Regions from separate parts of the Serratia fonticola genome, predicted to be linked through region 1. Evidence: predicted binding sites of a transcription regulator. Region 1 holds the regulator's gene; each other region holds the start of a gene.
What was found. Region 1 encodes PurR, which represses purine synthesis genes. Its sites were predicted from a motif close to CANGCAAACGTTTGCNTG; they were not measured.
Positions count from the first base shown of each region.

Region 1 (3,580 bases):
CGCCAGGCCAATCAATAACACGGGCTTACGGCCAATACGGTCGGACAGCGGCCCCCACAGCAACTGGGCAAAGGCAAAGCCTGCCAGGAAGATACTCAGGCTGGCGCTGATCGCCCCAGCGGAGATTTGCAGATCCTGCTGCATTGCCCCAAAGGCGGGCAGGTACATATCGGTAGCCAGATAGCCCAACATGCTCAGGCCGGCCAGGTAGAACATAAATCCAAAATTTCGCATTGCTATTTCTCGTTAAAATTATGTTGTCGCAGGTTTTGAAGCGCCGGCAAGTGTATACGGCTGGATCTCTGCTTGTGAAACGGTAATATTTGCAAGATGCTGTTAAAAAATTTGAAGGCAAACATATGTGGTCTGAATATTCACTCGATGTGGTAGATGCGGTAGCGCGGACCGGCAGTTTCAGCGCGGCGGCACAGGAGTTGCACCGAGTTCCTTCTGCGGTGAGCTATACGGTACGCCAACTGGAGCAATGGCTGGCGGTACCGCTGTTTGAACGCCGTCACCGCGATGTGGAACTGACGCCAGCGGGGGCGCTATTTGTTAAGGAGGCGCGGGTTGTTATCAAAAAAATGCTCGATACCCGACGACAGTGCCAGCAGGTGGCCAACGGTTGGCGCGGGCAACTGCGGATTGCGGTCGATCTGATCGTCAAACCTCAGCGCAGCCGCCAACTGGTGCTGGATTTTTATCGCCATTTCCCCGACGTGGAACTGATAGTGCAGCCGGAAGTATTCAACGGCGTATGGGATGCGCTAGTCGATGGCCGAGCGGAGATGGCCATTGGTGCAACGCGGGCGGTGCCGGTGGGTGGCGGTTTTGCCTTTCGCGATATGGGCTTTATGAATTGGCTCTGCGTAGTACATGCTAAACATCCGCTCGCCGCCTTGCAAGGAAAGCTGCGCGACGATCAGCTACGGCCCTATCCCTCGTTGCTGTTGGAAGATACTTCGCGCAATTTACCCAAGCGGGTGACCTGGTCGCTGGACAACCAGCGGCGGCTGACCGTGCCGGACTGGGTTTCGGCGGTAGATTGTTTGCGTGCCGGGCTGTGTGTGGGCATGGTGCCTGCACATCGCGTATTGCCGTTGGTGCAAAGTGGCGAACTGGTGGTGTTGACACTGCATGAGCCTTTCCCGCCCAGCGCTTGCTGCCTGACCTGGCAGCAAAACGCCCAGTCTCCGGCCATGGCCTGGCTGCTGGACTATCTGGGCGATAGCGAAACGCTCAATCAGGAATGGCTCAGTGAAGAGGACCCGGGGGGGAATCGGGCGCAGCATGCGGCGCCCCTACGGAGAAATATGGGGTTAAGGCACAGTATTTAGCGGCGGTAATCGACAAAAGGACCATCGGCGACTGAGCGGCGCTCGATGAGTTTTGGATGCACTTCAATCACCTGCGATTCTTCACGCTTGCTGATGATGCGATCCAACAGCATGGTAAAGGCCATTTCGCCCAGTCGCTCTTTCGGCTGGTGAATGGTGGTCAGCGCCGGGGTGAAGTAGCGGGCATTACGCACGTTGTCGTAGCCAATAACCGAGATATCCTGCGGTACACGCAACCCCAGCTCATCGGCGGCACAGATCGCCCCCATGGCCATAATATCGCCGCCACAGAAAACGGCGGTTGGACGATGCTTTTGCGACAGGATCTGATGCATGGCTTTGTAGCCAGATTCAGGCTCGAAATCCCCCTGCACGATCCATTCTTCGCGCACTTCGATGTTGGCTTCCTTCATGGCTTTCAGAAAGCCCTGGTGGCGACCTCCACCGGTATTACGCGCCAGTTGACCAGGAATTGCACCGATGTCCCGGTGGCCACGTTCGATCAGGTAGCGGCCTGCCAGGTAACCGCCCTCGAAGGCATTGTCGATAATGGTATCGGTGAAGTCTCCGCGTGCGGTACCCCAATCCATCACTACCATGGGAATATTACGGTAATCTTCCAGCATGCCCAGTAGCTGATCTGGATATTCTGAGCACATCACCAGCAGGCCATCGACGCGCTTTTGCGCCAGCATCGCTAGATAGGCTTGCTGTTTATCCAGATTATTGTGCGAGTTACACAAGATCAGGGTATAGCCTTTGCTGTAGCAGCTGTTTTCTACCGCTTCGATCACTTCGGCAAAATAGGGGGCCTCGCTCGAGGTGGCGAGCAAACCGATCGATTTGGTGTGATTGACCTTGAGGCTGCGGGCGACGGCGCTGGGTGAATAGTGCAGCTCTTTGATGGCGGCCCAAACGGCCGTTTTGGTATCTTCGGCGACGAAACGCGTTTTATTGATAACGTGCGATACGGTAGTGGTAGAAACGCCAGCGCGTTTGGCCACATCTTTAATCGTTGCCATGTAAAAAATGACTCCTAAACCCACATGTTACAGCATGTAAGTATGATGTTAATCGTTTGCCTACGTAGATCCTTTCCCAGATAAGCGAAAACTGAGTTTTTAGTGCTGAAGTCGTAAATCGCTTGAACAGGGAGGGGCAGTTTATCGGTACGCAGTTGTGAACTGCGGATTTTGTCGCATATTGAAGAAAAGTGGAAGAGCTAATCGGTAATTATCAGCGGGGAAAGCATAACAAGATTTTAATCACGAACTGTGGGAAAATGATTTGACGTATAAACTGTGTGGCTTATGCTCTTGAAAAGCCAATCTGAGAGGGAGTTGTATATGGATACCGATTTGAAGATGTCATTACTCACCACCGTGGGTGCCTTGGCAATGATTATTGCTTTCAGTTTTATTGCCGCATTGAACTGATCCGCAGCAGAAAAACAAAGGCGCAGCTTGATGCCGCGCCTTATTATTAGCTAGTCACCCGCCGTTAAGCCAGGTTTTCTGCCACGAACGCCCAGTTCACCAACGCCCAGAAGTTTTCCAGGTACTTTGGCCGCGCATTGCGGTAGTCGATGTAGTAAGCATGCTCCCACACGTCAACGGTCAATAACGGAACGTCTGCGCCGGTCAGCGGGGTTGCCGCATTTGAGGTGCTGACGATCGCCAGACTACCGTCCGCTTTTTTCACCAGCCAAGTCCAGCCCGCGCCGAAGTTTTTCACGGCGGCATCGGTGAATTGCTCTTTAAAGGCGGCGAAGGAGCCGAATGACTTATTGATGGCCTCTGCCACTGCGCCCGTTGGCTCGCCACCACCTTGCGGTGATAAGCAGTGCCAATAGAAGGTGTGGTTCCAGACCTGAGCGGCGTTATTGAACACGCCGCCGGTGGAGGTCTTGACGATCTCGACCAGGGATTTGCCTTCGAACTCGCTGCCTTTCACCAGATTGTTCAGGTTAACCACGTAGGTGTTATGGTGCTTGCCATAGTGGTATTCCAGCGTTTCTGCGGAAATGTGCGGTTCGAGAGCGTTTTTCTCATATGGTAATGCAGGTAATTCAAACGACATTGCTTTCTCCTTTTATAGACAATACGCCTCTCCGACGCTGCAGGCCTAAGGGGCCGAGGGCGGAAAAACGCAATTGCACCACTTTTGTTATGGTTATTAATCTTAACAACTTTCGGGGGGAAAAGAACATCCAAAGTGTGCCAAGTGACTGATTGTTTAAAGTT
Region 1 covers NZ_CP011254.1:4,549,755-4,553,334, forward strand. The annotation lists gene punC (purine nucleoside transporter PunC) at 1-234, opposite strand, end outside; gene punR (DNA-binding transcriptional activator PunR) at 360-1,337, shown strand; gene purR (HTH-type transcriptional repressor PurR) at 1,334-2,359, opposite strand; gene cydH (cytochrome bd-I oxidase subunit CydH) at 2,684-2,773, shown strand; gene sodB (superoxide dismutase [Fe]) at 2,838-3,416, opposite strand.

Region 2 (3,580 bases), 1.6 Mb from region 1:
CGAGAAGATAGCCGTATTTGCTGCTGCATCCCATCTTCCAAACGGCGCTGTAGCTTGAATAGCAGCGTTTGCTGTCGGGCCAGCCGCAGGTGTGGATGCTGCTGTTGCAGACGGTGATTGATGCGGGTGAACTGCTGCTGGCGCTGCGCCAGATAATAGTCCATCGCCATTTCCAGCCGCTGTTGCTGTGACTGCAATTGGCGCAGCAGCTCAAGCTGATTACGGCTGACCAACTCTGCGGCCGCTGAAGGGGTGGGAGCCCGCAGGTCGGCAACAAAGTCGGCAATGGTGACGTCGGTTTCATGGCCGACGGCGCTGACGATCGGGATACGGCTGGCAAAAATTGCCTTCGCGACGCGTTCGTCGTTAAAACTCCATAAATCTTCTAACGAGCCACCGCCGCGCCCGACGATCAGCACATCACACTCATCGCGGCGGTTGGCGGTTTCGATCGCGCGAACGATCTGCAACGGAGCTTCTGCACCTTGCACGGACGTGGGGTAAATCACGATCGGCAGTGAAGGATCGCGCCGCTGTAGCACCTGCAAAATATCGTGCAGCGCTGCGCCGCTGGCGGAGGTGATCACCCCAACGCATTTGGCCGGGCTTGGCAATGGTTGCTTGAACTGCTGATCAAACAAACCTTCGGCTGCCAGGCGCTGTTTCAACTGCTCGAATTGCTGTTGCAGCAGGCCGTCACCGGCAGGCTGCATGCTTTCGGCGATCAGTTGGTAATCACCGCGTGGTTCATACAGGGTGATGCTGGCCCGCACCAGAACCTGCTGGCCATTTTGCGGGCGAAAGGTGGTGCGCCGGTTGCTGTTGCGGAACATCGCACAACGCACCTGGGCACGGTCATCTTTCAGCGTGAAATACCAGTGGCCGGAGGAGGGCTGGGAGAAGTTGGAGATCTCGGCGGAGAGCCAAATCTGCCCCATTTCCATTTCCAGCAGCTGTCGAACCGTCTGATTGAGGCGGCTTACGGTAAAAATGGACGGTGAAGTAGGTAGTGACATGTGACCCAGATCAAATTTCAAAACAAGCACTTAATTGGTCGATATTACAGCTCGGCGAAAGGTAATCAAGAGTTTTTGTAAGAAAGTGCTGGAGGCAACCGATTACGCTCTGTATAATGCCACGGCAATATTTTATCTTTTCTGCATCCACCTTGGTGAGATATTGCCCATGCTACGTATTGTAAAAGAAGCTCTAACGTTTGATGACGTTCTCCTGGTTCCAGCCCACTCCACAGTTCTGCCTAATACCGCAGATCTTGGCACCCAACTGACCAAATCCATCCGCCTGAATATCCCTATGCTGTCCGCAGCCATGGATACCGTAACCGAATCCAACCTGGCTATTGCGCTGGCGCAGGAAGGCGGTCTGGGCTTCATTCACAAAAACATGTCCATTGAGCGCCAGGCGGAAGAAGTTCGCCGGGTGAAAAAACATGAAAGCGGCGTGGTCACGGACCCACAGGCCGTTACTCCTTCCACCACACTGGCAGAAGTGAAAGAGTTAACCGCGCGTAACGGCTTTGCCGGTTACCCGGTTGTGACCGAAGAAAACGAACTGGTGGGGATCATTACCGGCCGTGACGTGCGCTTCGTAACCGATCTGACTCAGCCTGTCACCGCAGTGATGACGCCAAAAGAGCGCCTGGTCACCGTCAAGGAAGGCGAAGCGCGTGAAGTCGTGCTGCAAAAAATGCACGAAAAACGCGTTGAAAAAGCGCTGGTGGTGGACGACAGTTTCCACCTGCTGGGCATGATCACCGTCAAAGACTTCCAGAAAGCAGAGCGTAAACCTAACGCCTGTAAAGATGAGCATGGCCGTCTGCGCGTAGGCGCTGCGGTAGGTGCCGGTGCTGGTAACGAAGAGCGTGTTGATGCGTTGGTCGCTGCCGGTGTTGACGTACTGCTCATCGACTCTTCACACGGCCATTCCGAAGGCGTGTTACAGCGCATCCGTGAAACCCGTGCCAAATACCCAGACCTGCAAATCCTTGGCGGTAACGTTGCGACCGGGGCTGGTGCCAAAGCCTTGATGGAAGCCGGCGTGAGCGCGGTGAAAGTGGGGATCGGTCCTGGCTCTATCTGTACGACTCGTATCGTCACCGGCGTAGGTGTTCCGCAGATCACCGCTATCGCCGATGCGGTAGAAGCGTTGGAAGGGACTGGTATCCCAGTTATCGCTGACGGTGGTATCCGCTTCTCTGGCGATATCGCCAAAGCGATTGCTGCCGGTGCGTCCTGTGTGATGGTTGGCTCAATGCTGGCGGGTACGGAAGAATCTCCGGGCGAAATCGAGCTGTATCAGGGCCGTTCGTTCAAATCTTACCGTGGGATGGGTTCTCTGGGCGCAATGTCCAAAGGTTCCTCGGACCGTTACTTCCAGACCGATAACGCCGCTGATAAACTGGTGCCGGAAGGTATCGAAGGCCGTGTGGCCTACAAAGGCATGCTGAAGGCGATCGTACATCAGCAGATGGGCGGCCTGCGTTCCTGCATGGGCCTGACCGGCTGTGCGACCATCGACGAACTGCGTACCAAAGCCGAGTTTGTGCGCATCAGCGGTGCCGGTATTCAAGAAAGCCATGTGCATGACGTGACCATCACCAAAGAATCACCAAACTACCGCATGGGCTAATGCTTTAACCTCTCTCCTGCGGGAGAGGGGCAGGGATGAGGGGGCAACCTCTCATCCCAAATACCCTTTTTGCTCTTTTTCTCTGTTGCTGGAATTTGCCTCACATGACAAAAAATATTCATAAGCATCGCATCCTGATCCTGGATTTCGGTTCACAATACACTCAACTGATTGCCCGCCGCGTGCGTGAGATTGGTGTTTACTGTGAGCTGTGGGCCTGGGACGTCAGCGAAGAGCAGATCCGCGAATTCAATCCAAGCGGCATCATTCTCTCCGGTGGCCCGGAAAGCACCACCGAACTGAGCAGCCCGCGCGCGCCAGAATATGTCTTCACCGCCGGCGTACCGGTATTGGGCGTGTGCTACGGCATGCAGACCATGGCCATGCAGCTGGGCGGCCATGTACAGGGTTCAACCGAGCGTGAGTTCGGTTATGCGCAGGTGGAAATCACCCAATCAAGCGCCCTGATCCGCGATATCGAAGATGCGATCAGCCCGGCAGGCAAACCGGTATTAGACGTATGGATGAGCCACGGCGATAAAGTTACCGCTATCCCGTCAGATTTCGTCACCGTTGCCAGCACCGATACCTGCCCGTTTGCCATTATGGCCAACGAGGAAAAGCGCTTCTACGGCGTACAGTTCCATCCGGAAGTGACCCATACCCGTCAGGGCCAGCGTATCCTGGAGCGTTTCGTACTGGATATCTGTGGTTGTGAAGCGCTGTGGACACCAGCCACCATCATCGAAGATGCCGTTGCGCGTATTCGTGAGCAGGTCGGTGAAGATCACGTGATCCTCGGCCTGTCTGGCGGCGTGGATTCATCCGTTACCGCCATGCTGCTGCACCGTGCCATTGGCAAGCGCCTGACCTGCGTATTCGTAGATAACGGCCTGCTGCGCCTGAACGAAGCTGACCAAGTGCTGGAAAT
Region 2 covers NZ_CP011254.1:172,386-175,965, reverse strand. The annotation lists gene xseA (exodeoxyribonuclease VII large subunit) at 1-1,016, opposite strand, end outside; gene guaB (IMP dehydrogenase) at 1,186-2,649, shown strand; gene guaA (glutamine-hydrolyzing GMP synthase) at 2,754-3,580, shown strand, end outside.
Region 2: guaB (IMP dehydrogenase) is a predicted target of PurR. The motif match lies at 1,108-1,125, and genes of this name have one in related genera.

Region 3 (3,580 bases), 2.0 Mb from region 1:
TTGAAGGCTCCGGCAATGAGTGAAAAATTTCTCTGAGATGTTTGCCAGCGGGCCAGTCCCCTGAGCCGATATTTAGTACCAACAGAATGTGATGATCCACGATCGGTGTGCATGCTCGGCCCGTCCGAGAAGCCTTAAGATTGTGACAGCACGTTCACCTTGAACCATGGGTTCAAGGGTTACAGCCTGCGACGGCATCTCGGAGATCCCTTCACCTGCGTTTTCAGTGTGTTAACTCACCACTACTGGCGAATCTAACACTATGTCTTTGCAACCTCAGTTCGCTCAGCAACGCCAACTCATCCGTAACGAAATACGTCAACGACGCCGTGCCTTAACGCCCGCTCAACAGCATGATTTCGCCCAGCAAATGGCCAGCAATATTGCGCAGCATCCACGCATTCAGGCAGCCAGGTACATCGCGGCATTTCTCTCTTTTGATGGTGAACTAGATACTGGCCCGCTGATCGAGCAGCTGTGGCAACTGGGTAAACAGGTTTATCTGCCGGTTTTGCATCCGTTCAGCCCCGGTAACTTGCTGTTCCTGCATTACACCGCGCAAACATCACTGGTTAGCAACCGCTTCAACATTCTTGAGCCAGCGCTCGATGTCCGCCACGTCTTGCCGGTGTCGCTGTTGGATGTGGTATTGACACCGCTGGTCGCCTTCGATTCGGCAGGGCAACGTCTGGGGATGGGCGGCGGGTTTTACGATCGCACCTTACAAAACTGGCAGCACGCAGGCCCCTATCCGATGGGGATTGCGCACGATTGCCAACGGGTTAGCGCCTTGCCGGTGGAGCAATGGGATATCCCTCTGCCAGAAATTATTACCCCGTCACAAAGCTGGGCCTGGCCGCTCTCCACATAGCAAAAGGCCGGATTGCTCCGGCCTCAGATGGTTCGTCGTAGGGGCGCCGCATGCTGCGCCCGTTGTATGGCCAGTTAGAGCAACAGGCGGGCGCGGATAGTCCCTTCGATCGCTTTCATACGTTGCAACGCGGCATCCGCACGTTCGGTTTCCGCTTCGATATCGATAACCACGTAGCCGATTTCCGAGCTGGTCTGCAGATACTGGGCCGCGATGTTCACCCCTTCTTCGGCGAAGATCTGGTTAATCTGCGTCAGGATACCTGGGCGGTTTTCATGAATATGCAGCAAACGGCTGGCGTTCGGGCCATGAGCTGGCAGCGACACCTCTGGGAAGTTGACCGCAGACAGCGTTGAGCCGTTATCGGAATACTTCGCCAGCTTGCCAGCCACCTCATCACCGATGTTCTCCTGCGCTTCCTGGGTTGAACCGCCGATATGCGGCGTCAACAGCACGTTATCGAACTCGCACAGTGGAGAATTGAACGGATCGCTGTTGGTTGCCGGCTCTTCCGGGAACACGTCGATTGCCGCACCGGCCAGATGGTCGCTCGCCAAGGCGTTACACAGTGCCGGGATATCCACCACGGTGCCGCGTGAGGCGTTGATCAGGATCGCACCTGGCTTCATCAGCGCCAGCTCTTCGGTGCCGATCATGTTCTTGGTCGACAGCGTTTCCGGCACGTGCAGCGTGACCACGTCGCTCATATTGAGCAGATCGGACAGATGGCGCACCTGTTGGGCATTACCCAGCGGCAGCTTGTTCTCGATGTCGTAGAAGAACACCTTCATCCCCAGGCCTTCCGCCAGGATGCCGAGCTGAGTCCCGATATGGCCGTAGCCGATGATCCCCAGTTTCTTGCCCCGTGCTTCATACGAGCCTACGGCCAGTTTCTGCCACTGGCCACGGTGTGCCTTGGCGTTGGCCGTTGGGATCCCACGCAGCATCAACAGCAGCTCACCCAGCACCATTTCGGCCACGGATCGAGTATTGGAGAAAGGCGCGTTAAACACCGGAATGCCGCGTTTGGTCGCCGCTTTCAAATCAACCTGGTTGGTGCCGATACAGAAACAGCCCACCGCGACCAGCTTCTCTGCGGCCGCGAAGACTTCCTCGGACAGATGCGTGCGCGATCGGATACCTACGAAGTGTGCATCACGGATCGATGCTTTCAGCGCTTCGGTGTCTAACGCACCTTTGTGATATTCGATGTTGCTATATCCGGCAGCACGCAGGTTATCTACGGTGCTCTGATGAACCCCTTCTACCAACAGGAACTTAATCCTGTCTTTCTCCAATGATACTTTTGCCATTTACCCGACCCTATAATCAGACTTCAGAAGCGGCTGTTTTCCCCTTTATACCCGCCATCCTTTAAACCACACGACGGGGATAGCTTTCAAATTGCCACCACACTGGCAGCAACCCAAAATCAACAGCACGTCCCTCCAACATAACAAAAATAACGCGCCCGGCAATACAAACGATTGCCTACCCGTTAGCACAAGGCTCAGCGATGTCGGTGCTTTCTGGTGGAAAATGCCATTGGGAAAGATTTAGGCAGAAGCTTAACGGAGGTTATTAACGGAATGTGACATATGTCACCAAATTCGTCGATTTTGAGAAAAGATATTTTAAGACAAGAATTATGACGGGCACGATCGGGATAGGGGCTGACCTCACGATCAGCCTCCTCCCACACCACCGTACATACGGGTCCGTATACGGCGGTTCGGTTATGTTTATCGCCGCCTGCTTACAGTTCTGGCAGGCCCAGTTTGATGAACAGCTGGTTGGGAAGGGCTATGCTCAGCGCCGGGCTATTACTTATCCGCCACTGTTTATGGCTGCTTCCCACCGTCCGCGCCGCCAGGTCTTTCCTTACATCCCGCCGCCGCAGCTCTTTATAACGCTTGCTGCCTGTTTTCCACTGTTTCCAGAGTACACTTCGCAGCCTGCGTCTTATCCATCCGTTCAGCTCTCGCATTATCGACGGCCACTCGTTCATCCCGTAGTAACTTTTCCATCCCATCAGATACCGCTTTAATGGCTGGATTAGCTGCTCAAGACTTCTCCCTGTGTTGCGCCCCGTCAGTTCCCTTACCCGCACTTTGAACCGTTTCACTGCGTCCGGCGACACCACGCACCTGACCTTTCTGCCCCTTCTGAAGCTGTAACCCAGGAACTTACGCGTTTCCGGCTGCGCTACCGCGCTCTTCTTCGCGTTCACCTTCAGTTTCAGTTTTCGGCTCAGCCAATGTGTCAGCCCCTCCATCACACGGCGGCCTGCCCGTTCGCTTTTCACGTAGATATTGCAGTCATCTGCGTAACGCACGAACTTCAGGCCACGTTTCTCCAGTTCCTTATCGAAGTCGTCCAGTAGCACATTCGATAACAACGGCGACAGTGGGCCGCCCTGCGGCGTCCCTTCTGTCACCGGCCTTACCAGACCGGCCTCCATCACACCTGCGTTCAGGAACCGGCGGATAAGTGACAGCGCCCGTTTATCCGTTACCCGTTTCGCTATCCGGCTCATCAGCACGTCGTGATTTACCCGATCAAAGAACTTCTCCAGATCGAGATCGACTACCCAGTGATACCCAGAACCGATATAGTCCTGAGCCTGTTTCACTGCCTGATGGGCCGAGCGTCCGGGCCGGAACCCATAGCTGTTATCGCTGAACGACGCATCCCACTGCCGTTGCAGTT
Region 3 covers NZ_CP011254.1:567,331-570,910, forward strand. The annotation lists RNA gene ssrS (6S RNA) at 27-210, shown strand; gene WN53_RS02415 (5-formyltetrahydrofolate cyclo-ligase) at 263-871, shown strand; gene serA (phosphoglycerate dehydrogenase) at 946-2,184, opposite strand; gene ltrA (group II intron reverse transcriptase/maturase) at 2,628-3,580, opposite strand, start outside.
Region 3: serA (phosphoglycerate dehydrogenase) is a predicted target of PurR. The motif match lies at 2,348-2,365, and genes of this name have one in related genera.

Region 4 (3,580 bases), 1.5 Mb from region 1:
CCGCCGATCACCCAGGTGCTGTAAACCTTGGTGATGGCCATGACACCAATGTTCTCACCATAGGTGGTGTTAGGCGTAGAGCCGAAGAAGCCGGAGATCACGGTGGAAATGCCGTTGGCGAACATTGAGCGGTGCAGGCCCGGATCGCGCAGCAGGTCCTTCTTGACGATATTCGCCGTGACTACCAGGTGACCAACGTGCTCGGCAATCACCACCAATGCCGCAGGCAGAATGGTGAAGATGGCAAACCACTCAAAGCGTGGCGTGTAGAAGGTCGGCAAGGCAAACCAGTGCGCGTCACGGATTGGCGTCAGATCCACCACGCCCATAAAGAACGACAGCGCATAGCCTACCAACACCCCGATCAGGATCGGGATAATCGCCAGGAAGCCGCGGAACAGCACCGAGCCCAATACGGTAACACCCAGCGTCACCAGTGAAATAGTGATGGTCGTGCTGTCTGCGGAGGTACCTTCCGCCGGTAACAATCCGGCCATGTTGGCCGCCACGCCTGCCAGTTCCAAACCGATAACGGCAACGATTGCGCCCATTGCCGCAGGCGGAAACATCACGTCCAGCCATCCGGTTCCGGCCTTCTTGACGATCAGCGCGACCAGGCAGAACAGCACGCCACACATGATAAAACCACCCAGTGCAACCTCATACCCCAGCGGCAACAGCAGCAACACCGGTGAAATAAACGCAAAGCTGGAGCCCAGATAGGCGGGTATCTTGCCCTTACAGATAAACAGATACAGCAATGTTCCCACGCCGTTGAACAACAGCACCGTCGCCGGGTTGATCTTGAACAGGATCGGCACCAGCACGGTGGCCCCGAACATGGCAAACAGATGCTGGAAGCTGAGTGGGATGGTCTGGAACAGCGGCGGGCGTTCACTAACGCCGATGGCGCGACGGGTCATGGGGTGTTTTTCCTCTGAGTTAGTATCAGTTGTGTTGGCTTGGTGATCAATGCTCAATGGATTACCAGGGTTGGCAATCCAAAGGGCATTAAAAAGCCGACTCTCAGGTCGGCTTATTTATTATTTGGTACCAAATATCTTATCGCCTGCATCACCCAGGCCAGGCACGATGTACCCTTTGTCATTCAGGCATTGATCGATCGACGCGGTATACAGCTCAACATCCGGATGCGCTTTCTCCAGCGCGGCGATCCCTTCAGGAGCAGCGACCAGTACCAGCACCTTGATGCTGCTACAACCGGCTTTCTTCAGCAGGTCGATGGTTGCGATCATCGAACCACCGGTAGCCAGCATTGGGTCAACCACCAGCGCCATACGCTCGTCAATGTTGGAAACCAGTTTCTGGAAATATGGGACCGGCTCCAGGGTTTCTTCATCACGATAAACCCCAACCACGCTGATACGAGCACTCGGTACGTGCTCCAGTACCCCTTCCATCATGCCCAGACCGGCACGCAGGATTGGCACTACGGTAATTTTTTTCCCTTTAATCTGCTCAACTTCAACCGGCCCACACCAGCCTTCGATGGTAACTTTCTCGGTTACCAGATCGGCGGTCGCTTCATAGGTCAGCAAACTACCCACTTCAGAAGCCAGCTCACGAAAGCGTTTGGTGCTGATATCATGTTCGCGCATCAGACCAAGCTTGTGCTTAACCAGCGGGTGTTTCACCTCAACGATCTTCATCATTTTTCTCCTATTAAGGTGGTTGACGGCCAAAAAAATCGCCGGATTATACCGCCTTTTGCTTCCGACGCCACTACCAATAGCCGGATCGAGATCAACAAAAGAGTGATCAACAGTATAGAAGACGAAAAGTTCGAGCGGGCTCACATGGTTCTCGCAAACGTTTGCTTGCGCTGTTAGAATTGCCGCGCCTGGTTCCGGCATCACCGCCGGAAGCACCGTTCTCAAACCGCAAACCGTCGTGGGGATCGCGCAGTGACCGACAAAACCTCTCTCAGCTATAAAGACGCAGGTGTCGATATCGATGCTGGCAACGCATTGGTAGACCGCATCAAAGGTGTAGTGAAACAGACCCGCCGCCCGGAAGTCATGGGTGGGCTGGGCGGTTTTGGCGCCCTGTGCGCGTTGCCGCAGAAATACCGCGAGCCGATACTGGTTTCCGGCACCGACGGCGTGGGTACCAAGCTGCGTCTGGCAATGGATTTAAAACGCCACGACACCATCGGTATCGATCTGGTGGCGATGTGCGTTAACGATCTGGTGGTTCAGGGCGCCGAGCCATTGTTCTTCCTCGATTACTTCGCTACCGGCAAGCTGGATGTGGATACCGCCGCCAGCGTGATCACCGGGATTGCCGAAGGGTGTAAACAGTCCGGCTGTGCGTTAGTCGGTGGCGAGACCGCGGAAATGCCCGGCATGTACCACGGTGAAGACTATGACGTCGCAGGTTTCTGCGTGGGCGTGGTTGAGAAATCAGAAATCATCGACGGCAGCAAAGTACAGTCTGGTGATGCGCTGATCGCTCTGGGCGCTTCAGGCCCGCATTCCAACGGTTATTCGCTGGTGCGCAAAATCCTGGAAGTGAGCAAAACCGACCCCACCACCACTGATCTGGCAGGCAAACCGCTGGCAGACCATCTGCTCGAGCCGACCAAGATTTACGTCAAATCGGTACTGGAATTGATCGAGAAAGTGGAAGTGCACGCGATTGCTCACCTGACCGGCGGCGGCTTCTGGGAAAACATCCCACGCGTATTGCCAGAAGGGATGCAGGCGGTGATCGACGAGTCGAGCTGGCAGTGGCCTGCCGTGTTTAGCTGGTTGCAGCAGGCGGGCAACGTGAGCCGTCATGAAATGTACCGTACCTTTAACTGCGGTGTCGGTATGGTGATTGCGCTGCCACAGGAGTCGGTAGAAAAAGCCATCGCAATATTGACCGCCGCGGGTGAAAAAGCCTGGCAGATTGGTAAACTGACCGCTTCTTCTGACGAACAACAAGTGGTCATCCAGTGATGAAAAAGATTGTGGTGTTGGTCTCCGGCCAGGGGAGTAATCTCCAGGCGCTGATCGACGCCTGCCAACAGGGCCGGATCGCCGCCACTATCGTGGCGGTATTCAGCAATAACGCGCAGGCATATGGCCTGCAGCGTGCCGAGGAAGCTGGCATTGCCGCTCAAGCGCTGGATGCCAAAGACTTTGCCGATCGCGAAGCCTTTGACGCCGCGCTGGCGCAAGCTATCGACCAATACCAACCCGATTTGGTGGTGTTGGCCGGTTATATGCGCATTCTCAGCAACGCCTTTGTGCAGCACTATGCCGGGCGTATGCTGAATATCCACCCTTCCCTGCTGCCGAAATACCCCGGGTTGCATACCCATCGCCAGGCTATCGACAACGGCGACGCCGAACATGGCACTTCGGTGCATTTCGTCACGGAGCAGCTCGACGGTGGCCCGGTGATCCTGCAAGCCAAAGTGCCGATCTTCCCCGGTGACGAGGAAGATGAGGTCATTGAGCGTGTGCAGACCCAGGAACACACCCTATACCCGCTGGTGGTGAGCTGGTTTATCGAAGGGCGGCTGGCAATGCGCGATAACGCTGCCTGGCTGGATGGTGAACGCCTGTCAGCA
Region 4 covers NZ_CP011254.1:95,447-99,026, forward strand. The annotation lists gene uraA (uracil permease) at 1-923, opposite strand, end outside; gene upp (uracil phosphoribosyltransferase) at 1,044-1,670, opposite strand; gene purM (phosphoribosylformylglycinamidine cyclo-ligase) at 1,926-2,963, shown strand; gene purN (phosphoribosylglycinamide formyltransferase) at 2,963-3,580, shown strand, end outside.
Region 4: purM (phosphoribosylformylglycinamidine cyclo-ligase) is a predicted target of PurR. The motif match lies at 1,824-1,841, and genes of this name have one in related genera.